DNA from 4 places in the Mesorhizobium sp. M7D.F.Ca.US.005.01.1.1 genome. Region 1 is predicted to be linked to each of the others. Evidence: riboswitches for the same ligand, from Rfam matches in the RefSeq annotation. Region 1 holds a riboswitch; each other region holds the start of a gene.
The links. A riboswitch is a leader RNA that binds a small molecule or an ion and turns the genes downstream of it on or off. The one in region 1 is predicted to bind cobalamin.
Positions count from the first base shown of each region.

Region 2: another riboswitch for cobalamin. It lies ahead of EJ076_RS23575 (CbtB domain-containing protein); the one in region 1 lies ahead of EJ076_RS06565 (aromatic ring-hydroxylating dioxygenase subunit alpha).
Region 3: another riboswitch for cobalamin. It lies ahead of EJ076_RS23780 (DUF1636 family protein); the one in region 1 lies ahead of EJ076_RS06565 (aromatic ring-hydroxylating dioxygenase subunit alpha).
Region 4: another riboswitch for cobalamin. It lies ahead of bluB (5,6-dimethylbenzimidazole synthase); the one in region 1 lies ahead of EJ076_RS06565 (aromatic ring-hydroxylating dioxygenase subunit alpha).

Region 1 covers NZ_CP034453.1:1,342,182-1,347,384, reverse strand. The annotation lists gene EJ076_RS06585 (DUF680 domain-containing protein) at 1-148, opposite strand, end outside; gene EJ076_RS06580 (DUF680 domain-containing protein) at 218-466, opposite strand; gene EJ076_RS06575 (DUF680 domain-containing protein) at 539-754, opposite strand; gene EJ076_RS06570 (DUF680 domain-containing protein) at 827-1,030, opposite strand; cobalamin riboswitch at 1,525-1,727, shown strand; gene EJ076_RS06565 (aromatic ring-hydroxylating dioxygenase subunit alpha) at 1,840-3,087, shown strand; gene EJ076_RS06560 (hybrid-cluster NAD(P)-dependent oxidoreductase) at 3,120-4,220, shown strand; gene EJ076_RS06555 (PqqD family peptide modification chaperone) at 4,342-4,770, shown strand; gene EJ076_RS06550 (serine kinase) at 4,815-5,203, shown strand, end outside.
Region 2 covers NZ_CP034453.1:4,856,977-4,862,179, reverse strand. The annotation lists gene EJ076_RS23590 (DUF1624 domain-containing protein) at 1-125, opposite strand, end outside; gene EJ076_RS23585 (MFS transporter) at 349-1,548, shown strand; gene EJ076_RS23580 (aromatic ring-hydroxylating dioxygenase subunit alpha) at 1,556-2,731, opposite strand; cobalamin riboswitch at 2,871-3,068, shown strand; gene EJ076_RS23575 (CbtB domain-containing protein) at 3,104-3,283, shown strand; gene EJ076_RS23570 (CbtA family protein) at 3,299-4,111, shown strand; gene cobU (bifunctional adenosylcobinamide kinase/adenosylcobinamide-phosphate guanylyltransferase) at 4,104-4,619, shown strand; gene cobO (cob(I)yrinic acid a,c-diamide adenosyltransferase) at 4,621-5,203, shown strand, end outside.
Region 3 covers NZ_CP034453.1:4,901,755-4,906,957, forward strand. The annotation lists gene EJ076_RS23775 (winged helix-turn-helix domain-containing protein) at 1-1,179, shown strand, start outside; cobalamin riboswitch at 1,210-1,415, shown strand; gene EJ076_RS23780 (DUF1636 family protein) at 1,454-1,882, shown strand; gene cobW (cobalamin biosynthesis protein CobW) at 1,885-2,937, shown strand; gene cobN (cobaltochelatase subunit CobN) at 2,956-5,203, shown strand, end outside.
Region 4 covers NZ_CP034453.1:3,119,439-3,124,641, reverse strand. The annotation lists gene EJ076_RS14900 (pirin family protein) at 1-199, opposite strand, end outside; gene EJ076_RS14895 (DUF2277 domain-containing protein) at 242-508, opposite strand; gene EJ076_RS14890 (exodeoxyribonuclease VII small subunit) at 607-858, opposite strand; gene EJ076_RS14885 (histone deacetylase family protein) at 862-1,788, opposite strand; cobalamin riboswitch at 1,910-2,090, shown strand; partial or broken gene bluB (5,6-dimethylbenzimidazole synthase) at 2,093-2,767, shown strand; gene EJ076_RS14875 (hypothetical protein) at 2,872-3,855, opposite strand; gene EJ076_RS14870 (TetR/AcrR family transcriptional regulator) at 3,949-4,557, opposite strand; gene EJ076_RS14865 (MFS transporter) at 4,678-5,203, shown strand, end outside.

The DNA of each region.
Region 1 (5,203 bases):
GCGAGCTGGTGTTGCGCACCGAAGAGGTCTGGGTGCTATCGACGTTCGCCTGCTTGTTGATGTCGTAGCCACCAACGTTGTCATTACCGGCGTAAGCGGTGCCGGCGGCGATCAAAAGAGCGGCGGCAGTGAGAACAATCTTTTTCATTTTAGTGCTCCTGAATTTTCATATTCCGGCGGAGCGGCGGGCTATCCGGCCGCTCCATCAGGGATGAGATTAATGGTTGCCGAAGACGTCGTGGTCGCTGTTGCTGCCCTGGGGAGCGGACTTCTGGACGTCTCCCGACGAGTTGAGCAGCTTGTAGACCGGCGAGTTGGCGTTGTGCACGGAAGAGGTGTTCGTGCTATCCACGTTGGCAGTCGCCAGCTTGTTGATGTCATAGTTACCAACATTGTCGTTGCCGCCGGCGTAAGCGGTGCCGGCGGCGATCAAAAGTGCGGCGGCGGTGAGAACAATCTTTTTCATTTCCAGTACTCCTGAATTTTCATCTTCCGGCGAAGCGGCGGGGCGAGCCCGCCGTATGCTGGGAATCGGCTATTAGTTGTTGCCGAAGAGGTTGCGGCCGCTGCCCTGGGCAGGCGTCTGAGCAGTCGGCTCCGACTTCTTGATCGAATTGATCGAAGAGGTGTGTGCACTATCGACGTTGGCAGTCGCCAGCTTGTTGATGTCGTAGCTACCAACGTTGTCGTTGCCGGCGTAAGCGGTGCCGGCGGCGATCAAAAGTGCGGCGGCGGTGAGAACAATCTTTTTCATTTCCAGTACTCCTGAATTTTCATCTTCCGGCGAAGCGGCGGGGCGAGCCCGCCGTATGCTGGGAATCGGCTGTTAGTTGTTGCCGAAGAGGTTGCGGTCACTGCCCTGGGCAGGCGTCTGAGCAGCCGGTTCCGACTTCTTGATCGAAGCGGTGTGCGTGCTGTCGACGGCAATGGCTGGCTGATTGGCACCATCAGAACCAAAGTGGTCGCTATTAGCGAAGGCGCTGCCGGAAATGGCCAGAAGGGCGGCGGCAGTGAGAATGATCTTTTTCATTTTATGTACTCCAGTATTTTTCCCGTCCGTCTAGCGGCGTGTCTTGGGAGGAAATCGCGTCGTTCGGACAGCCCCGATGTGGTAGGGCCGGTCTGCCTTTTCCAATCACGAAGTTGTTCCATGTGGACCATGAATCCACCACTTGAAATTGCGCCAAGGGCGTCTAGGTCGTATATTTTTCTCTTTTATTTCAAATAGTTAGGCGAAATCCGCGCATGGATCACCAACTGTTTCGGAGGCCCAGCGTTCACACCGTCCTGCACGCACCGTCAACAGAAACGAACCGTTCGGTTCGATTTTAGAACAGGCTAATAGTCACTTTTCGAAACTGTTAACCTTTTTTGACCCTGGTCAGGGGGTCGGCTTCGAGGGGAGTGGCTGCGGCGGAGATGGGATTTCAGCTCCGCAATCGCCAACCGGAACGTTTCGCATCCCGTGTCGCGCCGCATGGATACGATGTCGCTTTCATGCCGATGTCGAAATCGCTGTCGTGGTTAGATCATGACATCTCAGGTGCCGCTTCGTGACGACGAGGCGGAGAATTGGGAAGCCGGTCAGAATCCGGCGCTGCCCCCGCAACGGTGGTGGAGTTCAAGTCGCAACGGGAGACCACTGGGCAACTGCCTGGGAAGGTGTCGCGATGGTCCGCAAGGACAACTCCAGAGCCCGGAAACCAGCCAGAGATGTACAGACTCGACTGATCGCGGTGGGCGGTCAAGAGGCGGATAGTGCATGTCCGGCGCATTGCCGGCCTGCGCCCAGTCCTTCCTCCGTCACCACCAGTTCAGTCCTTGAAGCGAGGACAGGACATGGATATCCGCAACGACATGCTGAGGCTCTTGAACAGCCGCCGGCAAGGCTTTTCTCTGGAGCAGCCCTTCTACACCGATCCGGACTATTTCAAGCTCGACATGGAGCTGATCTGGTATCGCGACTGGCTGTTCATCGGCCACGATTGCGAGCTGCCGAAGCCGGGCAGCTACATCACCGTGCAGATCGGCGACTATCCGGTCGTCCTTGTCCGTGACCAGCAAGGCAAGATCAACGCCTTCCACAATTCCTGTCGCCATCGCGGCAGCCGCGTCTGCAACACAGAGAAGGGTACGGCGGCAAAGCTCGTCTGCCCCTATCACCAGTGGACCTATGAGCTCGACGGTCGTCTGCTGTTTGCCCGCCAGATGGCCGACGGTTTCGACAAGAGTGAGTTCAGCCTGAAGCCGGTCGCCTGCGAGAGCGTCGGCGGCTACATCTTCATCTGCCTGGCCAAGGAGCCGGCGGACTTCGCGCCGATGCGGGCGATGATCGAACCCTATCTTTTGCCGCACCGTTTGCGCGAAGCAAAGATCGCCTTCGAGAGCACGATCATCGAGAAAGGCAACTGGAAGCTGGTCTGGGAAAACAACCGCGAGTGCTACCACTGCGCCGCCAATCATCCCGAGCTGTGCAAGACCTTCCCCGAGGCGCCGACCGTGACCGGCGTCAACGGCGCCGACAGCGACCCTGAGATGGTCGCGCACTGGGCCAAATGCGAGGCATCAGGCTTGCCGAGCAAATTCCGCATCGATCCGGCCGGACAGTATCGCGCCACCCGCGCGCCGCTGCTGCGCGATGCCGTCAGCTACACCATGACCGGCAAACTGGCGGTGAAGAAGAACCTCTCCGACACTGTCTCCGCCGACCGGATCGGCACCTTGATGCATTATCACTATCCTACGACCTGGAACCACATCCTCATCGACCACGCGGTGACGTTCCGGGTGCTGCCGATCAGCGCCACGGAAACGGCGGTGACGACCAAGTGGCTGGTGCACAAGGATGCGGTCGAGGGCATCGATTACACCATCGAAGACCTCACCCATGTCTGGACCGAGACCAACGACCAGGACCGCCGCATCGTCGAGGAAAACGCCTTCGGCATCCTGTCGCCCGCCTATGAGCCCGGCCCCTATTCGGAGCTGCATGAGGGTGGCGTGATCCAGTTCGTCGAATGGTACGCGTCGTTCATCGGGCCGCGCCTTGCCGAGGGCGGCCGGCCGGCGCTGCGCAGCGTCGCCTAGCACAAAACAAAAGGGACAAGAGGATGAATGCGATGACGGATCTTGGCCTCTATCGCCATCTCGACCAGATGACACCGTGGAACGACAGGCTGCAGGTGCTGGAAGTGATCGGTGTCAGCGACGAAGCGCCCGATGTGAAGACCTTCACCTTCCGCTCCGACAACCAGACCTGGTTCCGCTACAAGCCCGGCCAGTTCGTGACGCTGGAACTGCCGACCGCCGACGGGCCGCTGATGCGTACCTATACGCTGTCGTCCTCGCCGTCGCGGCCGTTCTCGATCGCGGTGACGGTGAAGGCGCAGGCGGGCAGCGTCGGCACGCGCTGGATGTTCGACCATTTGACGCCGGGCTCGCACGTCAAGGCCTATGGGCCGACCGGCGATTTTTCGCTGCACAGCCACCCGGCGGCCAAGTATCTGTTCATTTCGGCAGGCTCCGGCGTGACGCCGATGATGTCGATGCTGCGTTGGTTGAATGATTGCGCGCCATGGACCGATGTCGGCTTCGTCAACTGCGCGCGCCGCCCGGAAGAGATCATTTTCCGCAAGGAGCTCGAACTGCTCGGCAGCCGTATGCCCGGCCTGTCGCTCGGCTTCATGATCGAGGAGCGGTCGAGCCGCGAGGGCTGGTTCGGCCATATGGGCCGCATCGATGCGATCCGGCTGCCATTGCTGGCACCCGATTTCCGCGAGCGCGAAATCTTCTGCTGCGGCCCCGATCCCTTCATGCGCGCCGTGCGCGGCATGCTGGACTCCGCCGGCTTCGACATGACAAAATTCCATCAGGAGAGCTTTGCGGCGCCTGTCGTGGAAGAAATCCCGGCGCCGTTCACTTGGCCGGCGGAAAACGAGGCCGCCATTATCGTCGAAGCCGCGACGCCGATCCGTTTCGCGCTTTCGGATGTCGACGCCGCATGCGTCGCCGGCCAGACCGTGCTGCAGACGGCACGAGCCTCAGGCGTGCGGATTCCCGCCGCATGCGAGTTCGGCCTGTGCGGCACCTGCAAGGTGAGGAAGGTTTCGGGCGACGTCGAGATGAGCCACAATGGCGGCATCCTCGATCACGAAATCGACGATGGTTTTATCCTCGCCTGTTGCTCAAAACCGCTTTCGGCGCTCGAAATCGAGGCGTAATCTGCTTGGAGTCGCCGCCGCACGTTGACTTGCCAAGAAAGAATCGAGTGTTTACAGGCGTTATAAGCTGAGCGACCGCGCCGACCTACGATTGCTCGCGCAGCTGCGGGGGCCAAGAGCAATGCATCATACCGATGTCTACGCAATTTCGAGCAAGGACATTGTCTTTGAATCCTTCGACGGCGAAGCCGTCGTGCTCGATCTTTCGAGCGGGAAGTATTTCGGATTTTCCGATTCGGGCAGCAGGATCTGGCAGGCGCTATCGTCCGGCGTCGATGCCCAGGCTCTGATCGGGCTGACCGCTGGAGCCTCGACGATTGGCCCGGCTGAACTCGAAGGCTTCGTATCGCAATTGCTCGAACTGGGGCTGCTGGTTTGCCTGGATGCGCCACCGCAGCCGCTGCCCAGCGAATTGCTTGCCGAGCTTGCCGCCACGAGCGAGCCGCTCACCGTGAGCGTTCACGACGACCTGGCGGACCTCATCATCGTGGATCCTATCCATGAGGTCGAGGAACCCGTTGGCTGGCCGGCGGTCAAGCAGGCATCCTGACGAGCAGCCGGCTGCATCGCGATAGAAGGGCGCTGGACTTGGCCATGTCGCGCGTCACTCTCGAAACCTTGCCGGGTTACGCCCGATATCTCATCGCCGCCGCTGAGCGCGCGGCCACGTACAATCCTGTCGCGCGCAAGATCCGCCTGCCCCGGCTGGAGCTTACCGCGCATCTCGGCCCCGGCGTGCTGGCGGATGCGCTCGACCATGCTTTTGTCGAGACCAGGGACGATCAACCTGAAACGTCCAGTTGCCGCATTTTCATAGTTCATCCAGGCATCCCCGGCATCCCCGAGCCGGCCAAGTGGGGCGACGCGCATTTCACCGAGCACGGCTTTGCCAAGCGGCTCGCTGAGACCGGGCTGCGTGGCCACCATTTTCACGATCTCGACTTCTGGCAGTTCTACGATCCGCAACGTCGCGTTGGCGTGCA
Region 2 (5,203 bases), 3.5 Mb from region 1:
AATTCCAGATCCCAGGTGAAATGGTAGCTCGCCATGGCGATCAGCGCGATGCCGCGCACGATGTCGATGGCGACGATGCGCTTTGGTCGATCCTGAACGGGTGCGGTCGGCGTTTGGATGCTCATGGTCTCGCATTCTGATTCAGCCCTGCAAGACGACTATCACGGTTGCACCGGACAAAAGAAGACCGGGAGCTTTGCCGAGGACGCCGGACCAGGCGCCGCATTAGGCCAGCGCCGGGAAGCCTTTGGCCGACTTCGCTTTTCGCCGGATACGCGTCGGTTTCCTCTTATTGGCGCAGGGATCGCCACGGCAGATTTGGCCCGGTGATTCTGCTTTGGGGAAGCAATGTCCACCCATGTGCGCCATCCGATCTGGCTACCGGCCCTCAAGGCCGCGGACGCGCGCACCTTCGCCTCGCTCTACGCGGTCGAATCCTTTGCTCGCGCCACCGTGTCGAGCGTCATCCCGATCCAGGCCTATGAGATCCTGCACAACGAGCAGATCGTCTCGATCCTCTACACAGTGGTAGCGATGCTCGGCCTGTCGGTGACATTGTTCATGCCGATGCTAATCCGCCGCTTTGCCCGCCGCTGGGTCTACACGGCCGGCGCCTGCCTGCTCGCCATCGGCTCGCTGTTCTTCGTCACCGACACGCTTGCCGGGCAACTGGCCGGCATGCTGTGCCGCGTGATGGGCGCAAGCGCGCTGTCGATCACGCTCAACCTCTACATCATGGACCACATCCGCAAGACCGATTTCATGCAGGCCGAATCGCTGCGCATGGCGTGGTCGATGTTGGCTTGGACCGGCGGGCCGACGCTCGGCATCTTCCTCTACACGCGCTTCGGCATCTATGCCGCGCATGGTGCGGTTGCGGTGTTCGCGATGGCGTTGCTGGCGCTGTTCTGGACCTACCGGCTCGGCGACAACCCGTCGATCCGCCCGGGCAAGACGCGCCCGGCCAATCCGCTGGCCAATATCGGCCGCTTCATCGCCCAGCCCAGGCTGCGGCTCGCGTGGCTGATCGCTTTCGGCCGCTCCTGTTTCTGGACGACGTTCTTCGTCTATGGGCCGCTGTTCATGGTGATCACCGGCGAGGGCAAGCTGGCCGGCGGCCTGCTGGTTTCGGCCGGCAACGCGCTGCTGTTCATGGCCATCTTCTGGGGCAAGGCAGGAAAGCGCTTCGGCGGCCGCAGGACCATGACATTTGCCTATTTCGCCATGTCTGCCACGCTGCTGGCGGCGGGCTTCGTCGGCGAAACCGTGCCGCTGCTCACCGGCGCCTTCCTGCTCTGCGGCGCCTTCTTCACCATTGCGCTCGACGCCCTCGGCTCGACCGCCTTCATGCGCTCGGTGCGCTCCTATGAAAGATCGCAGATGGCGGCGGTCTATCGCACCTATCTCGACTTTTCCGAGCTGACGCCGCCGCTGGTCTATTCCGTGGTGCTGGCCTTTTTCGGCCTGGGCTCGGTGTTCGTCACGCTCGGCCTGCTGGCAGCGGTTTGCGGCTTTGTGACGTGGCGCTATCTGCCGAAATCGCTTTAGTCGCCGGCTAGGCGCTTGCCTCGCGTGCCGCATGCCGCTCGCGCACCCAGTTGTGGAAACGGTGCAGGTCGTATTCCTCGGGCATCAGCACGCCCGCCATGTGGCGCATCGAGTGCAGGCCTCTCTGGTTGACCTCGCAGATCGTCGCATCCTCCTCCAGCACCTGCGTGCCGAAGGCGACAATGTTGTCGATGTCGGTCGTGGCGAGCGCTTCGGGCGAAAACAGCCATTCCGCGACAAGCTCGGTCTGCTCGGGGCCGAGCGGCACCAGCCGGACTGACCTGACATAGTCGACATGGCCGACGACGAACATCGACGGCAGGCTGGTGGCGTATGTCTGGCCCGCAGTGCGCTCGGCCGGTGTCAAGCTCGAGAAGACCGGCCCATGCGCCTGGCCGTCGCGCGACCAGGTTTCGGCGCCGGCGCGCAGGCCGCCGGAAAACTCCGGCGCGCCATTGTCGGCATGGCGAACCCATTCGGGATCGTCGTGACGGCCCATCAGGCCGCGGCCATAGATTGGCACCAGCCGCGACAGCTCCTTGTGGACGCCCGGGCAATGCAGGCACTCGTTGAAGTTTTCCCAAAAAATCTTCCAGTTGCAGTTCATCACCTTGCGCAGCACATGGCCGCTCACCAGCGTCTCCAGCGGCCAGTTGCCGAGATCGCCGGAGGCCGGATCGAAGGATGCCTGCGCCGAACCGGCCGCGTCCTCCTGCAGATTGACGAAAACAAAACCTCGCCACACCGAGAGTGCGACGCGATAGAGCGAGTGGTCGGCCTTGTCGAAGCCTTGCGGCAGCGATTTCGACGGCACGCGCACGAGGTCGCCACGCAGGGAATAGGACCAGGCGTGGTAGGGGCAGGTGATCAGTCGCGCCTTCAGCCGGCCTTCGCTTTCCTGGCAAAGCTGCGAGCCGCGATGGCGGCAGGTGTTGTGAAAGGCGCGCAGCTCGCCGGTCTCGTCCCGCAGCACGACGATGTCTTGCGTGCCGATGCGGAATCTGCGGAAAGCCAGTGGTTGCGCAAGGTCGGCCTCGCGGCAGACGAGCAGCCAGCTTCGATACCAGATGGCGTCGAGATCTTTTTGATAGCTGCCTGCATCCCAATAGGCTGATGACGGCAGCGTCGGTTCGGCCCGGGTCAGGCCATTGTAGGGATCGCGCTCGCTGGCAATGGGCTGCATGGCTGGCTTCCTCTAGAGATGCCAGCCGACACCCGGCCAGGAAAATTGTCAATTGCGGCACCGGCAGCTCTCGGCTGGTACGACGCATTCGCGATGGTTGCCGGCGGAATTTGGTTTGCCGGGGGCGAGGATTCTGCCTATAGTCACCAATGTCGTCGGTTCCATTTTGGAGCCAAGAGGGAATGCGGTGCGGGCGAGTTTCGCCCAATGCCGTGGCTGCCCCCGCAACTGTGTGCGGTAGTCCTCTCCATATGCCACTGAAGATTTTTTCTTCGGGAAGGTGGGGAAGGGCGCTGATCCGCGAGCCAGGAGACCTGCCGGCGACAGGAAACTGACTTCGATGCCCTCGGGTGGAGGGCGAAAGGACAAGATATGACTACCGCTTCCGTCTCCCTCGGCGCCTCCGTCTCCTCGCAGTCGCGCTTCATGCAGCTCGCTCTTGCTGCGTTTCTCGGCATTTTCGTGATGGGCTTTGTCGGCTTCTCGCATATCGATGCGGTCCACAATGCGGCTCACGACTATCGCCATTCGATGGCGTTTCCCTGCCACTGACGAGGATCTGACATCATGAACCTGTTTCGCAACGTCGTGTTCATCGCGGCGATCGCAGGGCTCGTGGCCGGCGTCGCTCTCGCCTGCATGCAGGCCTATGCCACCGTGCCGCTGATCCTGAAGGCGGAAGTCTACGAACAGGCCGGCGGCGGCCACAGCCATGACCATGCCGCCGCGCCAGCGGTGCCTGCCGATGCCAGCGGCAACGCGATGAACTCGGCCGCGCCGGCAACAAACTCCATGAGCGCTGCCACGCCGGCACCGGCGGAAGCGGCGGCTCCGGCGGAAGACGAAGGCTGGGCGCCGGCAGACGGTTTCGAGCGTTTTGCCTTCAGCGTGCTTGCCAATATCGTCACCGGCATCGGCTTCGCCTTGATCCTGGTCGCGGTTTCGGAATTCGCCGGCGGCATCGGCAATTGGCGCCAGGGCGTGTTCTGGGGCCTGGCCGGCTTTGCCGTGTTTACGCTGGCGCCTGGCCTCGGCCTGCCGCCGGAACTGCCGGCCATGCCGGCTGCCGACCTCACCCAGCGCCAGATCTGGTGGACGGCAACCGTGGTGGCGACCGCCATCGGCCTTGGCCTGATCGCGTTCCGCAAGTCGCTGCCGCTGGCGATCCTGGCCGTAGCGTTGATCGTCGCACCGCATATTGTCGGCGCGCCGCAGCCCGACAGTTTCGAGACGGCGATTCCGGAAGGCTTGCATCACCAGTTCGTGGTGGCGGTGACGGTGACCAATCTGGTGTTCTGGCTGGTGCTCGGCGCGGTCGTCGGCGTGGTGCGCGGCCGCTTCACCGGCACGGCGACCAGCCTGCGCGACAGCTTTGCCTGACAGCAAGGCCCTGACCTTCCTCATCGGCGGTGCGCGCTCCGGCAAGAGCGCGCACGCCGAGACCTTGGCGACGGGTTTGCTGCCGCCATGGACCTATATCGCCACGGCGCAAGCCTATGACGACGAGATGCATGAGCGCATCGCGTTGCACCGGTCGCGGCGCGACGAAGGCTGGACGACCATCGACGCACCGCTCGATCTCGCCGGCGCGCTCGGGGCCTTGCCTGACAACCAGCCTGTGCTTGTCGACTGCCTGACGCTGTGGCTGACCAATCATATGCTGGCCGATCACGATATCGAGCTTGAATGCCGTCGGCTGGCGGATGTGCTGTCTCGGCCGCGCGGACCCTGGTTCGTGGTGTCCAATGAAGTCGGCCAGGGTATCGTGCCGGATAATGCACTGGCACGCCGTTTCCGCGACGCCGCCGGACGGCTCAACCAGCAGGTCGCTGCTGTCGCCGATACGGTGCTGCTGATGGTGGCGGGGCTGCCGCTCAAGGTGAAATGATATGACCGACATCGACGATAAGGACGAAGAACGCCACCGCGCCAAGATGGCCAAGCGCAAGGCGGTGCAGGATGCCGAAGTGGCGAGCAAGACGGTCGAGAAGGGATTGCTCATCGTCAACACCGGCCCGGGCAAAGGCAAGACGACAGCCGCCTTCGGTCTCGCGCTGCGGATGCTCGGCTACGGCAAGCGCGTCGGAGTCGTCCAGTTCATCAAGGGCAAATGGCATACCGGCGAGAAAGACGCCTTCGCCGCCTTCGGCGATCGCGTCGTCTGGCACGCGATGGGCGAGGGGTTCACCTGGGAAACGCAGGATCTGAAGCGCGACATCGCCGCGGCCGAAGCCGCGTGGGCCAAGGTGCTTGAGCTGATGGCCGATCCGTCGATCAGCCTTCTGGTGCTCGATGAACTCAACATTGCGCTGCGCTACGACTATCTCGATCTCGACAAGGTGGTTGCAGCGCTGAAAGCGCGGCGCGAGGGCCTGCACGTGGTCGTCACCGGCCGCAACGCCAAGCCGGCGCTGGTCGAGGCCGCCGACCTCGTCACCGAAATGGGCGTGACCAAGCACCATTTTTCCGCAG
Region 3 (5,203 bases), 3.6 Mb from region 1:
CCCATGGCCCGGCGCATCGCGCTTGCCGCCCAGGGGTTCCTCGATCCCCGTCCGGCCGGTACGCCCGACCGCCGGCATCTTGCCCGCACGCTCTCCCGCACCGGCCTGTTGCAGATCGATTCCGTCAGCGCGGTGGTGCGCGCTCATTATATGCCGCTCTATTCACGCCTTGGCCCCTACCCGCTCTCGCTGCTCGACAACGCGGCCGTGACGCGCAAGCGCACGGTGTTCGAATACTGGGCGCACGAGGCCTCCTTCCTGCCGGTCGAGACATATCCGCTGATGCGCTGGCGCATGCAGCGCGCCGAGCGCGGCGATGAAATGTATCTGGGGCTTGCCAAATGGGGCCGCGAGCACGCCGCCTATATCGAAGAGATCTACCGCCAGGTCGCCGATCGCGGCCCGATTGCCGCTTCCGCGCTCGAAGGCCAGAAAGGCTCGGGCGGCTGGTGGGGCTGGAGCCATGCCAAGCATGCCTTCGAATGGCTGTTCTGGGCCGGCCGCATCACCACGGCGCACCGCCGCGGTTTCGAGCGGTTCTATGATCTGCCCGAACGCGTGCTGCCGCAGGCGATCCTCGACCTACCGGTGCCGGCGGCCGAGGACGCGCACCGCGAATTGCTGCGCATTTCCGCCCGCGCCCATGGCATAGCGACGTCAGGCGACCTGCGCGACTACTTCCGCCTGTCGCCGGCCGACATGAAGGGCCGGCTGGAGGAACTGGTCGAAACAGGCGAGCTGCTGCCGGTGCGTGTCGAAGGTTGGGACAAGCCAGCCTATCTTCATAAAGACGCCCGTCTGCCCCGAAAGATCGAGGCCCGCGCCCTGCTGGCGCCGTTCGATCCCGTCGTCTTCGAGCGTTCGCGCACGGAGCGGCTGTTCGACTTCCACTACCGCATCGAGATCTACACGCCGGCCGACAAGCGGCAATACGGCTATTATGTCCTGCCGTTCCTGCTCGGCGACAGGATCGTCGCGCGCGTCGACCTCAAGGCCGATCGTCCGGCAAGTGTGCTGCGGGTCCACGCAGCCTATGCCGAGCCCGGCGCGCCGCCTGAAACCGCTGCTCAGCTCTTCGAGGAATTGAAGCAGATGCAGGGTTGGCTGGGCCTCGAGCGCATCGAAGTGACGCCCGCCGGCGATTTGGGCCCGGCGCTGGCCGACATCGCCGTGTCGTAAGCTCGCGTTGACACCGCCGCCCGCAAAAGCCTAAATCCGGTTCCAGATGGTCCCTTGCCCGCAACGGCAAGGGCTAAGAGGGAATGCGGTGCGGGGCAAAATCCCAAATCCGCGGCTGTCCCCGCAACTGTAAGCGAAGAGCCAAGGCCGAAAGCCACTGGGAATGGTCCCGGGAAGGCGGCTACCAAGGCGATGACCCGCGAGCCAGGAGACCTGCCGTCTGCGACTGTAGAATCCGATCGCCCGGCGGGTTTCCGGGCAAGGAGCCCGATTTTTGGACCACGACAGCAGTTTTTCGGCTGGCACAGCGGATGTTTCGTCCGGCCATGACGATGCCTTGGCCGGCGTCACCGTCATCGTCTGCGCCTCCTGCCGCGACGAAACCGGCTCCGACGCTCATCCCCGCGCCGGCGAATCGCTGGCGGACGACACGCGCCGCGCCGCCTCTGGCGACAACATTCGCATCCGCAGCGTCGAATGCCTTGGCAATTGCAAGCGGCGCCTGAGTGCCGCCATCCTGCGCGACGGTTGCTGGAGCTATGTCTTCGGCGACCTGACCGCGACCAGCGGCGCCGACCTCGTCACCGGAGCCAAACTCTTCGCCACCTCGAAGGACGGCCTGATTCCGTGGCGCGGCCGTCCCGATAGCCTGAAGCGTGGCCTCGTTGCCCGCATCCCTCCCCTCGACCTGCTGAAGGACTGACCATGACCGCTCCAGATTCGTCTGCGAACCTCTCCCGTGTTCCCTGCACCGTCGTCACCGGCTTCCTCGGCGCCGGCAAGACGACGCTGGTCCGCCATCTCCTGGAAAACGCCGGCGGCAAGCGTATTGCCATCATCGTCAACGAATTCGGCGACATCGGCATCGATGGCGAGATACTGAAGGGCTGCGGCATCGACACATGCCCGGAGGAAAACATTGTCGAACTGGCCAATGGCTGCATCTGCTGCACCGTGGCCGACGATTTCGTCCCGGCGCTCGACCAGATCCTCGCGCTGACGCCGAGGGTCGACCACATTCTGATCGAGACCTCGGGCCTGGCGCTGCCCAAGCCGCTGGTCCAGGCTTTCCAGTGGCCGAGCGTGAAAAGCCGGGTCACCGTCGATGGCGTCATTGCCGTGGTCGACGGGCCGGCATTGGCCGAAGGCCGCGTCGCCAACGACATGGACGCCCTGCAGGCGCAGCGCGCTGAGGACGAAACGCTCGATCACGACGATCCGGTCGAAGAGGTGTTCGAGGACCAGATCGCCTGCGCCGACCTGATCATCCTGTCGAAAAGCGACCTGATGGACGCCGCCGGCACCGCCCGCGCCAACGCCATCATCAACGAACACTCCGCCCGCGCGGTGAAGATCGTGCCGACGTCGCATGGCAAGGTCGATCCCTCCGTGCTGCTCGGGCTCGGTCTGGCCGTCGAGGACGACATCGAGAACCGCAAGTCCCATCATGACGGCGCCTTCGACCATGAGCATGACGACTTCGACACCTTCATCGTCGACATTGCCTCGATCGCCAATCCGGACGAACTGGCAAAACGCGTCGCCACCGTCGCCGAGGAAGAGAACGTGCTGCGCGTGAAGGGATTCGTCGAGGTCGGCGGCAAGCCGATGCGGCTCTTGCTGCAGGCGGTCGGGCCGCGCGTCAACCACTACTATGACCGCGCCTGGACCGCCACGGACGACCGCCGTTCGCGCCTCGTCGTCATCGGCCTGAAGGGGCTGAACCGCCCGGCGATCGAGCGTATACTCGCCGGCTGATTTCGGACACGGGTTGCGATGCACATCCTAACCACAACATCCGCCTCGCTCGACGACCTCGCCGAGCCGGTCGATCTGCGGCAGACGCCGGCGGATGTCGTGGCCCTGTCCTTCACCGACAGCGATCTTGCCGGACTGGCGGCGGCCTGGAAAGCCGATGCTCACCGCCTGCCCTCGATGCGGCTGGCGGCGCTTCGTGACCTGCGCCACCCCATGTCCGTCGACCTCTGGGTCGACAGCGTCGCCCGTCACGCCAAAATCATCCTCGTGCGCATCCTCGGCGGCTACGACTGGTGGCGCTACGGCTGCGATCAGCTTGCCTCGACCGCCCGCGAGCGCGGCATAAAACTGGCGCTGCTGCCCGGCGAATGCCGCGACGAAGACCTAAGGCTGATTGAAGCCTCGACGCTGCCGCGCGAGGAGTTGGACGGCCTACTCGACTATTTCCGCGAGGGCGGCCCGGCGAATATGAGCGCGCTGGTGCATCGGTTGGCGCGGCTGGCGGGGGCGCAGGCAGAAACTGTCGAGCCGGTCGCGGTCCCAAAAGTTGGCTACTACGAACCCAACCGCGGCGTCGTCCCCCTCCCCCTCGAGGGGAGGGTCCGGCCGCAGGCCGGGGGTGGGGTCCTCTCCGAAGCACGCCGAGCTAAAGAAACACCGCGCCCGGTCCTACCGACCCCACCCGGCCCTGCGTGCCACCCTCCCCTCGAGGGGGAGGGAAAGGTCGTGCCGATCCTGTTCTACCGCTCGATGCTGCTGGCCGCCGATGTCGCGCCCATCGACGCCCTCTTTGAAGCGCTCAGCCAGCGCGGCATCGCCCCGGTCCCCATCTTCGTCTCCAGCCTCAAGGACCCGGCATCGCTGGCGTTCGTGGAAACCGCACTCGCCGCGCTCAAACCCGCCGCCATCATCACCGCGACCGCTTTCGCGTCCGGCGCCGAACCCGGCGTCGAAACCTTGTTCGACCGCGCCGGCGTGCCCGTCTTCCAGGTCATCGTCGCCACAACCCGCCGCGACATCTGGGAGAACAACCAGCGCGGCCTGGCGCCCGCCGACCTCGCCATGCATGTCGTGCTGCCCGAGCTCGATGGCCGCATCCTCGCCGGCGCCATTTCCTTCAAGGGCGAGAGTGAGACCGATCCAGCGCTTGGCCACCGCGCCTTCGCCAACCGGCCGGAGCCGGATCGCGTGGCGCAGGTCGCGGACCGTGTCGCGGCCTTCATCCGTCTGCAGGAGACGCCCCGCGCCGAGCGCAAGCTGGCCATCCTGATTCCGGATTATCCGAGCGCTCCTGGCCGCACCGGCTATGCGGTCGGCCTCGACGTGCCGTCCAGCGTGCTGGCCATGCTGCACGACCTGAGGGAACAGGGCTATGGCGTTGAAGGGATTCCGGAGACGCCGCGTGGGTTGCTGGATTTGATGGAAGCCAGCGATACTGGATTGACCTTGGATAACTACATTGCCTTCTCGACAGAGTTGCCGACTGCAGCAATCGCTGCGGTCGAAGCCGCTTGGGGCAAAGCGGAAGATGAGACGGGTCTGTGCGCCTCGCGCCAACCTTCGCGACCGACCGCCGCCCACTTCCCCTTCCGCGCCACGACCTTCGGCAACGTCACCGTAGCACTCGCCCCAGACCGTGGCCGCTCCGCCGACCGCCGCGCCGACTACCACGACCCAACGCTTCCCCCACGTCATGCGCTGATGGCCTTCGGCCTATGGCTGCGCAAATCGCTCGGCGTCCACGCGCTTGTCCATGTCGGCGCGCATGGCACGCTGGAATGGCTGCCCGGCAAAACCGTCGCGCTCTCGGAAAACTGCTTTCCCGAGATCGTCACCGGTCCCCTGCCCGTCATCTATCCCTTCATCGTCTCCAACCCAGGCGAGGCAGCGCAGGCCAAGCGCCGCATTGCCGCCGTTACCCTCGGTCATTTGCCGCCGCCCCTGACCGGCGCCGGATTGGATGAGGATCAGCACAAGCTCGAGCGGCTGGTCGACGAATATGCCCAGGCCGACGGGCTCGACCGTCGCCGCCGCGACCGCCTGGCCAAGCTGATCGTCGACACCGCGCAAAAGACCGGCCTCGCCTCCGAGGCTGGCGTTGCCAGGACCGACGCGCCCGATGAAGCGCTGCGCCGCATCGACGCCTGGCTCTGTGACCTCAAGGACTTCGCCATCAAGGACGGGCTGCATATCTATGGCCGCGCTCCGGAGGACGAGCCCGACGCCATGCGCCGCCAAAGTGCGGCGTCCGAGAAGGCGGCGCTGC
Region 4 (5,203 bases), 1.8 Mb from region 1:
CCTGGCCGGCGCGCAGGATCGCCGGGCCCATGCGGTCGAAGAAGATGAAAGGCCCGACCAGCCGCCTCTTGGCGGTCGGCAGAGCGCGGCGCACCTGGAAACCACCAATATCCTTGGCGTTGGGGATGACCATCAATTCGATCTGGTCGCTGGCGAAGGCATCGCCGGCCTGTGGGTCGTTTCCGGGGAAGAAGCTCACGAGATGATCTCCTTGTCAGCGGTCAAAGGCCGCCTGGGCGCATCAAGCAAAGCGGATCGCCGACTTTGCTCGTAATTTGGCCGCCACCTGTTCGCGATTGCGAGGATGCTGATGGGTTTCCAAGGAATCGAGCAATTCGCGCGCCGAGGCGGCGATGGCTTCGACGGCGTGGTCGAAAGCATGCTGGTTCTGCTTCGAGGGCCGCGTCGTTCCGCTCAATTTGCGGACAAATTGAAGTGCGGCGTCGAGGACTTCGTCGTTGGTTGCGGGCGGGTCAAAATTGAACAGGGTCTTGATGTTTCTGCACATCGCTTCCGTATCTCCTCTTGTCCTGGAGCGCTTTCAATCGGGACGAACTCTATCCTCAGTCATGATCGTGTCCAAAAGTCGGTGAGACGGCTGCGGCCTCAGTCCGCGTCAAGCGGCTCCGTTCCAACCGGCTTGCCGTCGCGCGACAGCCTGATCTTCTCGACCTTGTCTTCAGCTGCCTTCAGCAGCCGGTCGCAATGTGCCTTCAGCGCCTCGCCGCGCTCATAGATCCTGATCGACTGGTCGAGCGGCACGTCGCCACGCTCCAGATCATCGACGATCTTCTCCAGCGCGTCGAGTGCCTGTTCGAAGCTCATCGCCTTGACGTCTTCGTTGGTCTCACCAGCCATCATTCATCCTTTCATCAGTCGCCCGACATGGGCGGCGACCGAAAATGCCAATCCTTGCAGATCGTAGCCACCCTCGAGCAGGCTGACGAGCCGGTTGCCGCTGTGGCGCGCCGCACGCTGCATCAGCTGGCCGGTCGCCCAGTCGAAATCGTCCTCGGTCAGGTTGATCTCGGCCAGCGGATCGCGATGGTGTGCGTCGAACCCGGCCGAAATGATGATCAGGTCGGGCGCGAAATTATCGAGCGCCGGCAGCACGCGCGAAAGGAAGGCATCGCGAAAGACCTCGCTGCCAGTCTGCGGCGCCAGCGGCGCATTGACGATGTTGCCGGTGCCGGTTTCGCTTTTTGCTCCGGTGCCGGGATAAAGCGGCATCTGATGCGTCGAGCAATAGAGCACCGTTGGATCGTCCCAGAAAATATCCTGCGTGCCGTTGCCGTGATGCACGTCCCAGTCGACGACGGCAACGCGCTCTACACCGTGTTTCTTCTGCGCGTAACGTGCCGCGATCGCTGCGGTGTTGAACAGGCAGAAGCCCATCGCCGTGGTCTTTTCGGCATGGTGGCCGGGCGGCCGGGCGGCGACGAAGACATTGTCGGCGCGACCTGTGAAGACATCGTCGACGGCAGCGTTGGCGGCACCGATCGCGGTGATCGCCGCCTGCCAGCTCTTCGGGCTGGCAGTGGTGTCGGCGTCGATGCGCGCGATCCCTTCGTCGGGAATGGCGGCGCGGACGCGGGCGATAAAATCGGCGGGATGCGCATAGAGGATGGTGGCCTCGTCGCCTTCCGGCGCCTGGACGCGATCGAGCCCGACAAACGCCTCGTCATCGAGCACGCGCTCGATGGCGCGCAAGCGGTCCGGCCGCTCGGGATGGCCGGGCGGCGTGAGGTGCTCAAGGAAGATCGGATGGGTGTAGAGACGAGTGGTCATCGTCCTAATCTAGTGACCCGGATCGACAAAGGCCATGCGCGGGCGGCCGATGGCTGGGGAAAATCACGCCTGCGTCCATTCGTGTCGCTGCGGGCATTGGCGTCCTCAGCGCTTCGGCGTAAGGTCACCGCCACTGCCTGGTGCCCGCCGCAAGCGGGAGAATCGGGAACACGGTTGAACTCCGTGGCGTGCCCAACGCTGTAAGGGGGACCGCGCCGGTAAATGCCACTGTCGATGACGGGAAGGCACCGGACGCGGGTTGATCCCGAGCCAGAAGACCGGCCTGGCAGGCATCGTCATCCGCATGGTCAGGCGGACGACATTGATTGCAATCGCAAGGGGACAAGCGATGCCGGAACACATGACTGCTCCTGTCGGCGACGGATTTGACCAGAACGCGCGCGATGCGGTCTATCGCGCCATGTTCACACGGCGTGACGTGCGCAGCCATTTCCTGCCCACCGCGCTCGACGATGAGGTGCTGGCGCGGCTGCTGCTTGCGGCTCATCACGCGCCGTCGGTCGGCTTCATGCAGCCTTGGAACTTCATCGTCATTCGCGACGCCGGGCGGCGGGAAAAGGTGCGCGACCTGTTCCTGGCAGCACGCGAACAGGAACTGCCGGCGATCGACGAAGAGCGGCAGGCGCTCTACCGCAAGCTCAAGCTGGAAGGCATCTGCGAAAGCGCGCTCAACATCTGTATCACCTGCGACCGGCAGCGTTCGAAGGGTTCGCCGCTGGGACGCTGGCACAATCCGGAGATGGACCTCTACAGCACCGTCTGCGCGGTCCAGAATTTCTGGCTGGCGGCGCGCGCCGAAGGCGTCGGTGTCGGCTGGGTCAGCATCATCGAGGCGCAGGCGCTGAAAAGCCTGCTGTCGATTCCCGAGCATGTGACGCCGGTCGCCTATCTCTGCGTCGGCCGTGTTTCCGAGTTCGCGCCAAAGCCGGACCTCGAAACGCATGGCTGGGGACGGCGGCTGCCGCTGCCCGAGCTGATCATGAGCGAGATTTTTTGCGGCCAGGGTGAGGTGCCGCTGAAGTCAACCGTGGCGCGCCTCAACGCCGTCGATGCCGCTCCGGATCAGCGTGTCGCGCCGGCTGTACCCCAGCGCGAGCCGCCGAAGGAGGCCAGCGCCTTGTCCTTAAGCTCCCTGAACTTCGACGACGCCTCGGCCAGCCGGGCGTCCCAGGCCGGATCAGGCACCTGGCCCTCTATGGTCTTGAAATAGACCTGCATCAGGCAAGCGATGGCGAAAGGCTCGATGAACGCCGCCTTGAAGGCCCAAGCGAAGACGATGGCGAGCACGAAGGCCCAGCCTGCGAGTTGCCCAGGCATCAGGAAAAGAATGGCGCCGGCGGGCGCCAGCATCAGCAGGAAGATAACGAAGGACACGCCCCACATGATGACCGCCAGCCAGACGGCGTTCTTGACCATGACCTTGCCGTTCTGGGCATAGAGCACCACGCCTTGGCGCGCCGTCTCGAACGGCGAGGCTGAATTGATGCGGATGTTGTAGCCGAGGATGATCTCGTCGACATAGGTCAGCGACAGGCGGATCACCGTGTTGATGAAGGAGACCAGGCCGCTCAGGCCCGGAATCGGCAAGAAGGCGGCGATGCCGCCGAGCAGGCCGGTGATGGCGCGGATGGCGCCCTTGACCAGTTGGTCGACGACGAAAAGGATGTTGGCCTCGGCAAAACGCTGGGTCACGATGTCCTTGGCGTAGGCGATCTGGTCCTGGCCGCCGGGAATGTCACGGCCGTCGACCAGATGGACCATGACGGCGATGTGGCCGGCCTTGACGACATAGAGGATATATTCGCGGATCCAGTAGACGGCGATCGAGACGATGCCGAAACCGACCACCCCGCCCCACAAGGCAAAGGACAGCGGCCCGTCGGGATCGGTGGAGATATGGCCGACGCCATAGCCGACGGAGGCGCCGGTACCGGTCGCCATGATGTAGGCCAGCGTGATGCCGAAATAGACGATCATGCGAAAGACAATGAACGGCCAGGTCCGCATCATGATGGACACCGACCTGCCGATATCGAAATCCCACATGCCCCGAATCTCCCTTCAGAGATGGTGGCAGAGGATGAACTCAACCAGGCGATTGTCAATTGCCAGCCGTGGCCTCGGGTCACGGCCGGGACTTCAGTTCGGTTGCGTATCTGGCCTTTTGAGCAGGCCTTCGAGCAGTTGCTTGAACGCCGTCACCACCTTCTTCGAAGTCGCTTCGGGGTCGTTCGAATTGGCGATCCGTTGCGCCGCCTGACTGCTCGCACCGTTGATCAGCCGCGAGGCCGTCTCGGGGTCGAGGCTGGAGACGACAACCCCCTCCTCCTGCAGCGTCGTCAGATGGCCGGCCATTGACGCGATGCACGCATTGGCATTCGGCCATTGTGCCGGATCCCCCAGCACGGCCGGACCATCCCGGAACATGATGCGCTGGATTTCCGGCTCCAGCGCCATCTCGATATAGGTTGTGCATTCGTCGACGAAATGCTGCCAGCGGGTCGGGGCCCTCGCCGCCACTTCGTTCACGCGCGCCGCCATCTCGCCGTCGATTTCTGCGATGACTGCCTGCAGCAATCCCTTCTTGTCGCCAAAATGATGATAGAGCGCGCCGCGCGTCAGCCCGGCCGATGCAGTGAAATCATCCATCGAGGCTTCGGCATAGCCTGTTGTGCCGAAGGCATGGCGGGCGGCCGCGATCAGCTTGGCGCGCGTCTCGGCGATCATCTCCTTGCGGGGCTTATGCATGGCTTCTGGACCCATTCACATACGTTACGTATGCCAATTGACATACGCGACGTATGCTCTATTTAACAGTCATACGCTTCGTATGTAATTGTCGAATCGTCCTTTGTCGAGGAACCACCCATGCAAAATCCCTATTCGGAAATCTTTCGTGCCCCCGGAGCCAAGGGCTTTGCAGCCGCCGGCTTCATGGCGCGCCTGCCGATCGCCATGGCGCCGATCGGCATCGTGGCGATGCTGTCGCAGACGCGCGGCGAATACTGGCTGGCGGGTGCCGTCTCCGCGACATACGCGCTGGCCAACGCTTTCGTTGCGCCGCAGATATCAAGGCTGGTGGATCGCTTGGGCCAGACACGGATCGTGGTGCCCACCACCATCATCTCCGTGCTGGCTTTCGCCGTCCTGATTGCGGCGGCCAACCAAGACTGGCCGGTATGGACGTTGTTTGTGTCGGCGTTGCTGGCCGCCGCCATGCCCAGCATGCCGGCAATGGTGCGCGCGCGCTGGACCGAGATTTTCCGCGGGCGGCCGCAGATGAACACCGCTTTCGCCTTCGAGTCGGCTGCGGACGAGCTGGTCTATATTGCCGGTGCGTCGCTTTCGGTGGGTTTGAGTGCGGCGCTGTTCCCGGAGGCTGGTGTCCTGGTCA